2 regions of the Gehongia tenuis genome follow, and region 1 is predicted to be linked to the other one. Evidence: riboswitches for the same ligand, from Rfam matches in the RefSeq annotation. Region 1 holds a riboswitch; the other holds the start of a gene.
What was found. Region 1 has a riboswitch for cobalamin ahead of H8696_RS01080 (ABC transporter substrate-binding protein). Riboswitches for the same ligand answer to the same signal wherever they lie in the genome.
Positions count from the first base shown of each region.

Region 2: it holds a riboswitch for cobalamin, as region 1 does, so the genes downstream of both, H8696_RS07445 (ribonucleoside triphosphate reductase) here and H8696_RS01080 (ABC transporter substrate-binding protein) in region 1, are expected to answer to the same signal.

Region 1 covers NZ_JACRSR010000001.1:229,785-233,985, reverse strand. Annotated here, with positions in the region: gene H8696_RS01085 (FecCD family ABC transporter permease) at 1-523, opposite strand, end outside; gene H8696_RS01080 (ABC transporter substrate-binding protein) at 544-1,548, opposite strand; cobalamin riboswitch at 1,671-1,852, opposite strand; gene rnr (ribonuclease R) at 1,904-4,201, opposite strand, start outside.
Region 2 covers NZ_JACRSR010000002.1:274,329-278,529, reverse strand. Annotated here, with positions in the region: gene H8696_RS07460 (C-GCAxxG-C-C family protein) at 1-234, opposite strand, end outside; gene H8696_RS07455 (Mrp/NBP35 family ATP-binding protein) at 252-1,079, opposite strand; gene H8696_RS07450 (DUF134 domain-containing protein) at 1,084-1,443, opposite strand; cobalamin riboswitch at 1,603-1,782, shown strand; gene H8696_RS07445 (ribonucleoside triphosphate reductase) at 1,882-3,981, shown strand; gene H8696_RS07440 (anaerobic ribonucleoside-triphosphate reductase activating protein) at 3,978-4,201, shown strand, end outside.

The DNA of each region.
Region 1 (4,201 bases):
GCAGAGTCAGGATGGCGTTCACGAAAAGGGAGAACACCATGCCCACCAGAATGATGGTGTTGCTGTGCATGCTGCGGTCCAGCTTCCGAGTGAAGCCGACGGCGGCGAACACGGTGGCAAGCCCGAAGATGAATCCGGCAAGAGGCAGGGTGAACATGCCGATTACGGGCAGGGTGAACCCGGTGACCATCACCAAAATCGCGCCGAGGGACGCGCCGGAGGAGACGCCCAGGGTGTAGGAGGAAGCCAGGGGGTTTTTGAGCACCGACTGCATCACCGTGCCGCTCGCCGCCAGCGCGCCGCCCACGAGAAAGGACAGGCACACCCGCGGCAGCCGGATATCCCACAGGATGGAGACCTTGATGGGGTCAAAATTCTCCGGCAGGGCGCTGCCGGTGATCTTGTGCCAAAGGATGCTCCCAATCTCCCCGGGGCCGATAAAAACCGTGCCGATGCCCACGGCGGCCACAAGAGCCGCCGCGGAGATCAGCACGGTTAAAATTAACTTCGTTCGATTGTTCATGAAAACCGCCGTCTTCCGGTTTATTTGTACTGGTCGGGATAGATGGCCTTCGCCATCTCTTCAAGGGCATCCGCAATATGGTGGTTCGGCAGGGAGCTTGCGCCGTTGTCGATGGAATACACGGCCCCGTTCTTCACCGCGGTCACGTTCTCCCAGCCGGCGCGGGCCTTGATCTCGCCCACCGGGTCGTCGATGTAGTTCACATTGGTGAGGATCACGTCGGGATTGGCGGCCACGGCGGATTCCTCGGTCACGGCCAGCCAGCCCTCCTGATCCGCGAGCACGTTCTTCGCGCCCAGGATCTCGATAAGCTCGTTCAAAAACACGCCGCTGCCAAAGGAGTAGATGTCCGGTGCGGAGGCGATCTCAAAGAGCACGGTCTTGCGCTCGTCCTCGGGGATGGCCTTGCCGATCTCCTCAATCTTCGCGATGGCATCATCCATCCCGTCCACCAGCACCTGGCCCTCCTCGGGCTTGTCCACGCACTGGGCGATGAAAAGAACGTCCTTTTTCACATCCTCCACGGTGTTGCTGGTGGGAATATTCGCCACGCAGATGCCGGCGTTGATGGCGGGCTGGAAGGGGTCCTCCCCGCCGGCGGCGCTGATGTTTGAAGTGAAGATGATGTCGGGTTTCAGGGCCACCAGCTTCTCCACGTCGGGCTGCATCATGTCAAAGCGCAGCGCATCGGCGGGAATCCCCTCGGCATAGGCCTCGGAGTTGGTGTCGATGGCCACGATTTTGTCCGCGAGGCCAAGATCCACCAGCACCTGGGTGGTGGAGGGCGCCATGGACACGATGGTGTTCACCTCGGCGGGAACGGTGATGGCAGCGCCGGAGCGGTCCTCCGCGGGTTTCTCGGCCGCCGGCTTTGCCGAAGCTTCGGGGGTGGCTTCCGGCGCGGCAGAAGGCGTGGTCACCGCAGCCGAAGGCGTGGGAGACGGCGTGGCGTCGGTTCCGCCGCCGCAGCCCATCAGGGCTGCAGCAAGGGCCAGCGCCAGAATCAGGGATAAGAGTTTTTTCATGGGTTTGCTCCTTTCAGCTCGCCCGGATCTCCCCCTCCAGGAGCCATCAAAAAGACCGCATTTGCGTGACAAATGCGGTCCTTGGCCTCATGGGTTCAGGGCACCTTCCTAGTCACGAAGAAGATCCTCCGCGCCGACGGGCAGGTCTTCTGGCTCAAGGCGCCCCGCTTCCCCCGCCTTCCCAGCTTTTCAGCCAGTGGCGTCTTGGGGGTCGCTCGCCTCTCACAGCAGCGGCTCTGCCGGGGATTTGCACCCCGTTCCCTATTCTCGCGGTTTCCCGCGCACCCGTCGCGTTTTTGGGCTTTTTTCAGTTCATTTCGACATTAGCACGAAATCCTTCGGGCTGTCAAGCTGATTAGTGCTGGCCGCCGCGCCGCGGACCCCTGCTTCCCTGTCCGCTCCCGGAAGGCTCAAAGCCCGCCCGGGCCGCACTGCCAAAGAGCTGGCCGCTGGGCCGCCCGTTCTTGCCCGTGCCCCGGGGCCGGTCGTGCTCACCGCCGTCCCGCAGCCGGGCCGCCGGTTTGGGCCGCCGCCTGCCGCCATCCGCCGGAGCGGCCGGTCCTTCCCCGCTTCGCTGCCGGGCGGGCGGCGGGCTCTGCTTTTTCCGGGGCTCCCGCTTCTCCGGGGCCGGGGCCGCACCGCGGGTTCCATCCCGCTTCGGTCCGCCCGGTTCGCCCGCGGCCGCATCCGGGGTTCCCGCCGCCTTTCTGCGGCCGCCCCTTCGGTTTCCGCCCCGCCGGCCCGCATTGCCGCTGGCCCGCGGAGTTCCGCCGTCTCGCGCACTTCTCCCGCCGTCCTGCGGAGTTCTCCCGCCGTCCCGCGGGCCGGGCCGCCGCTCCCCGTCCCTGCCGTTTTCTAAAAGCTCAAAGTCCACGGTGCGCCGCGCCACATCCGCGCCGGTCACCCTGACGCGCACCTTGTCCCCCATGCGGAGCACCCGGTGGCTTCTTTGGCCCACCATGCTGTACATCTTCTCGTCGTAGACATAGTAGTCCCCGGGCAGCCGGGAGACATGGACCAGCCCTTCCACGGTGTTCGGCAGCTGCACATAGATGCCAAAGCTGGTCACGCCGGAGATGATACCGCCGTATTCCTCGCCGATGTGCGCCTGCATGTATTCGGCGATCTTCATGTTGTCCGCTTCCCGCTCGGCCTCCATGGCGTTACGCTCGGCGATGGAGCATAGGTCCGCCGTGTCCGGCGCCGCCTTTTTCATGCGCCGGAGCGCCTTCTCCTCCCCCCGGGCCGCCATGGTGAGGGCGCGATGCACGAAAAGGTCGGGATAGCGGCGGATGGGCGAGGTGAAGTGGAGGTAATCCTTGGCCGCAAGGCCGAAATGCCCCAGATTCTCCTCGGCGTAGCGGGCCTTCTGCAGGGATCTCAGCATCAGCCGTCCCACCACCGATTCCTCCGGCGTGCCCTCCACCCGGGTGAGCAGCCGCTGCAGGTCCTTGGGCCGGATGGCCTTGCCCGGCTCCCTTTTCACCGGATAGCCGATGCGGCCCACAAATTCGAGAAAATCGTCCATGCGCTGCGGATCCGGGTCCTCGTGCACCCGGTAGATGCAGGGCAGCTTCGTTTTTTTCATGTGGCGGGCCACCGTCTCGTTGGCGGCCAGCATGAACTCCTCGATCATCTGATGGGCGATGGTCCTGGGCGTGCAGATGATGTCCGAGGGATGGCCCAGGGGATCGAGGTCGATCTTGGGTTCGGGCAGATCAAAATCCAGCCCGCCCCGGTCCATCCGCTTTTTGCGCAGCACCCGGCACAGGCTCTCCATCTCTTTCAAAACGGCGAGATAGGGAACGTTCTCCCCCGCCTCGAGGCCCCGGCTGACCTGGTCGTAGGTGAAGCGCTTATGGGAGTGGATGACGCTTTTCACCACCCGGTAATCTGTCTGTCTGCCCTCCTCATCAAAGTCCATGATGCAGGAGAAGGCCAGCCGGTCCTCGTCCTCGTTCAGGGAACAGATGCCGTTCGACAGCTCCCTCGGCAGCATGGGCACCACCCGGTCCACCAGATACACGCTGGTTCCCCGCCGGAGCGCCTCCTTATCAAGGGATGTCCCATACTTTACATAATGCGATACATCGGCGATATGCACCCCCAGCTGCCAGCCCCCGTCGATGCGGGTGAGGGATACGGCGTCGTCCAGGTCCTTGGCATCGGCGCCGTCGATGGTGAAGGTGACCCAATCCCGCAAATCCTCCCGGCCGGCAAACTCCGAGGGATCGACGGTCTTTGGCGCCTTCTCCACCTCGGCGACCACATTTTTGGGGAAGGCCTCGGGCAGCTCAAACTGCCGGATGATGGACAAAACATCCACCCCCACGTCGTCCTTGTGGCCCAGATCCTCCACGATCCTGCCCTCCATGGGCCGGGCATTTTGGGGGAAGCGGGTAACCTCCGCCACCACCTTGTGCCCGGATTCCACGCCCCGGGCGCTGTCCCGGTCCACCATCACCGGCTCCATCACCCGAACGTCGTCGGCGATAACCACTCCGCCGTCGCCGTCCCGGTTGAACAGGCCCACGATCCGCTGATTCGCCCGGGTGATGATGCGCTCCACCGTGCCCTCCAGCCGTCCGTCCCGGCCCGTTCTGACCCGGACCACCACCCGGTCGTTGTGCATGGCGCCGTCCCGGTTGTCCGC
Region 2 (4,201 bases), on a different contig from region 1:
GGCCGCACTGTCGGTGGGGTCGTAGTTGCCCCAAAGAAGGCTTGCCGCCATGAACATGCCGGTGACGGCGCCGCATTTCTCACGGAGCCCGCCCATACCGCCGCCCATGGCCGCGGAGATGCGCAGAGCGTCCGCCTCACTGATGCCCTGATCCACTGCAAAGGCGGTGAAAACCGATTGGGCGCAGTTCATACCCGAATAAAAATTATTTACGGCTCTTTCCGATGGGGTCATGACCTCACTCCTCCTCATTATGCGGGCAGTTTGCCCTCAATATCCGCCATGGCGGCATCCAGATCGTGGCTGTTCATCTTTTCGAATTCACCGGCATCGCAAAGCTCCGCCAGAGCGGGATCGATGGGGATCTGACCAAGCAGGGGAAGCCCCAGCTCCGAGGCGATCTTGGCGGTCTGACTCTTGCCGTACAGCTCAATTTTCTTGCCGCAGTCGGGACAGACCACATAACTCATGTTTTCCACGATGCCCAATACGGGGATCTCCATAAGCTTCGCCATGTTGTAGGCCTTTTTGACGATCATGGACACCAGATCCTGGGGAGAGGTGACAATGATAATGCCGTCCACCGGAATGGACTGGAATACCGTCAGCGGTACGTCACCGGTTCCCGGCGGCATATCGATGAACATATAGTCGATATCCCCCCACAGCACGTCGGTCCAGAACTGCTTGACCGCGCCGGCGATGACCGGACCGCGCCACACCACCGGACTTTCCTCCTGGTCCAGGAGAAGATTGACGGACATAAGCTCAATATCATTGGCCGTGCGTCCCGGATTGATGCCGAGATCGGAGCCGGTGGCCTGACCGTGAACCCCAAAAATCTTGGGGATGGAAGGCCCGGTGATGTCGGCGTCCAAAATACCTACATTGTAGCCCTTGCGCCGGGACAGCACCGCCAGCATGGACGTGACCAGCGATTTGCCCACGCCGCCCTTGCCGCTCACCACGGCGATGGTATGCTTCACATGGCTGAACGCATTGGTGCTTTCCTTGGGGATTTCCCGCTGATCGCAGTTTTGGCTGCAGCTGCTGCAGTTCCCGTTACAGTTTTCGCTCATAAGTTTACCTCCTTAATTTACACTCTTCGCATCTCCCTGGATGGGGACACTTCCGATGGTCCGCATGGACACAGGTGCATTCGCCGGGCAGATAACAGTTCCCGCCGCCGATTCTGATGGATTTTCCCTCCACCAGAGCTTCGGCAACCTTCCTGCGGGCACTGCCCAGAATTCTCTGGTAGGTGCCGCGGGAAACCTCCATTTGCTCCGACGCCGTCCTTTGATCCAGCGACTCAAGGTCGCTGAGCCTAAGCGCCTCCAGCTCATCCATCCGAAGAACCATCTGGCCCGAAGGCCGGTCCGGCGAAAAATCCTTGCAGGCCGGAAGGGATGCGATTCTTCTTAACTTGGGTTCCCTGGGCATAGCATTTCATTTCTCCGCCATTTTATTTTGTGCATGTGCACAAATCGATTGTAGTCTTTCCCCAGGGGCTTGTCAACGGCTAAAAAATTAAAAATCCATATTGACAAAGATGAAGGGCGATGATACCATATCTATGCAAGGTTCGGGGAACGGACCACAACATATAGTGTTTGCGCCAGCGCCATCCTAGGATGGCTGAAAAGGGAAACGGGTGAAAATCCCGTGCGGTCCCGCCGCTGTGAGAACGGAGCTTTGGCATGGGCGCCACTGAGAAATCGGGAAGGCTTGCCAAGGCGGTGAGGTTCGAGCCAGAAGACCTGCTCGCGCAAGAACAGCACGCGGCTACGGTGTATAGCATGGAGCGGGCGACGTGAGTGCACCCCTCTTTTGGGTGCATTTTGTATGCCAGTCCCGGAAAAAAGGAGGCAAAAGAAAAGGATGTTAAAGACAATTCGCAAAAGAGACGGCTCTGAGGTTCCCTTTCAAAAGGAAAAGATTGCGTGGGCGATCTTCAAAGCGGCCAGCGCCGTGGGGGGCCATGACTGGGACCGGTCGGAACAGCTGGCAAATGAAGCGGTGGATGTGGCCACGCTAAAATACAAGGATGGCATCGCCGATGTGGAGGGCGTTCAGGATATCGTGGAGAAGGTTCTCATCGAGAATGGGCACGCCAAGACGGCGAAGGCCTATATTCTTTACCGGGAAAAGCGCCGCTCCGCACGGGAATCCAATGCTCTTATCGGAGCGACCATCGATATGTTCTCCAACTATCTTGGGGACAAGGACTGGAAGATCAACGAGAACGCCAATACCCAGCGTTCCATCAACGGCATGAACAACTATGTTCGGGAAACCTTCACCAAGCAGTACTGGCTCCACGAGGTTTATCCCGATGAGGTCCGGGAAGCCCATGTGTCCGGCGATATGCATATGCACGATTTGGGCTTCTTTGGTCCCTACTGTGCCGGCTGGGATTTAAGACAGATCCTGACGGATGGGTTCGGCGGCGTGCCTGGCAAGGTGGAATCCAGCCCGGCCAAGCACCTTCGTTCCTTTCTGGGCCAGATTGTCAATTCCACTTTCACCACCCAGGGGGAGACCGCCGGTGCGCAGGCTTGGTCTTCCTTTGATACCTACTGTGCACCCTTCATCCGCTATGACAACATGACCTATGATGCGGTGAAGCAGGCGCTGCAGGAGTTCGTTTTTAACATTAACGTGCCCACCCGTGTGGGTTTTCAGTGCCCCTTCTCCAACCTCACCTTCGATATCGTGGTGCCCAAAACCTTGGCCGATCAGCCGGTAATCGTGGGAGGTCAATACAAGGAGGAGACCTATAAGGAGTTCCAAGCGGAGATGGATCTGTTCAATCAGGCCTTCTGCGACGTGATGCTGGAGGGCGATTCCAAAGGCCGGGTGTTCACCTTCCCCATTCCCACCATCAACGTGACGAACGAATTTGCCTGGAACAGCCCGGTGGTGGACCGCTTTATGGAGATCACCTGCAAGTATGGCATTCCCTATTTCTCCAACTATGTGAATTCCGATCTTTCGCCGGAGGATGCGGTGTCCATGTGTTGCCGCCTCAGACTGGATACCACGGAGCTTCGCAAGCGGGGCGGAGGCCTGTTCGGGTCCAACCCCATGACCGGCTCCATCGGCGTTGTGACCATCAATCTGCCCAGGATCGGCTATCTTTCAAAGAGTGAGTCGGAATTCCGCGCCCGGCTGTGGCGGCTGGTCATGATTGCGAAGAACAGCCTGGAGATCAAGCGCAAGACCATTGAGGAGCAGACGGGCAGAGGAATGTATCCCTATTCCGCCCATTATCTCCGCGACGTGAAGGCGAGAACCGGCCAGTATTGGTACAACCACTTCAACACGATTGGCATCGTGGGCATGAACGAGGCCTGCCAGAACTTCCTGGGCGAGGAAAAGGATCTTACCACCGAGGAGGGTCAGGCCTTTGCCATCCGCACACTGCAGTACATGCGGGATCTTCTCAAGACCATTCAGGAGGAGACGGGCCATTTCTACAACCTTGAGGCCACGCCCGCCGAGGGTACCAGCTACAGCCTGGCCAAGCTGGATCAGGAGCGTTATCCTGACATCATCGCCGCTGGCGACAAGGTGAAGTACTATACCAATTCCAGCCAGCTGCCGGTGGGTTTCACCGACGACATCTTTGAAACGCTGGATCTTCAGGACGAGCTGCAAAGCCTGTACACCGGCGGAACGGTGCTTCATCTGTACATGGGAGAACGCATCGGGGACATCGAAGTGGCCAAAAAGCTTCTGCAGAAGATCTTTACCAATTACAAGCTGCCCTACGTATCCCTCACCCCCACCTTCTCCATCTGCCCCGAGCATGGCTATATCGCCGGCGAGCATTTCAACTGCCCCACCTGCGGCAGGGATGCCGAAGTGTGGAGCCGGGTAGTGGGTTACCTCCGGCCGGTGCAGAATTATCATAAGGGCAAGAAAGAGGAATATGCCCAGCGGATCAAGTATAGGATCAAGGAGGAACAACTGGGGTGAGGATAGCCGGACTGGTCAAGACGTCCACCATCGATTATCCGGGAGAGCTTGCCGCGGTGGTTTTCGTGCCCGGCTGCAATTACGACTGTTTTTATTGCCATAATCGGGGGCTGCTTACGCAGCCTCCGCTTTTGGATGAAGCGGAAGTGATGACCTTTCTGAGGAAACGGGCGGGCATGCTGGACGGCGTGGTGATCAGCGGCGGCGAACCGACCTGTGA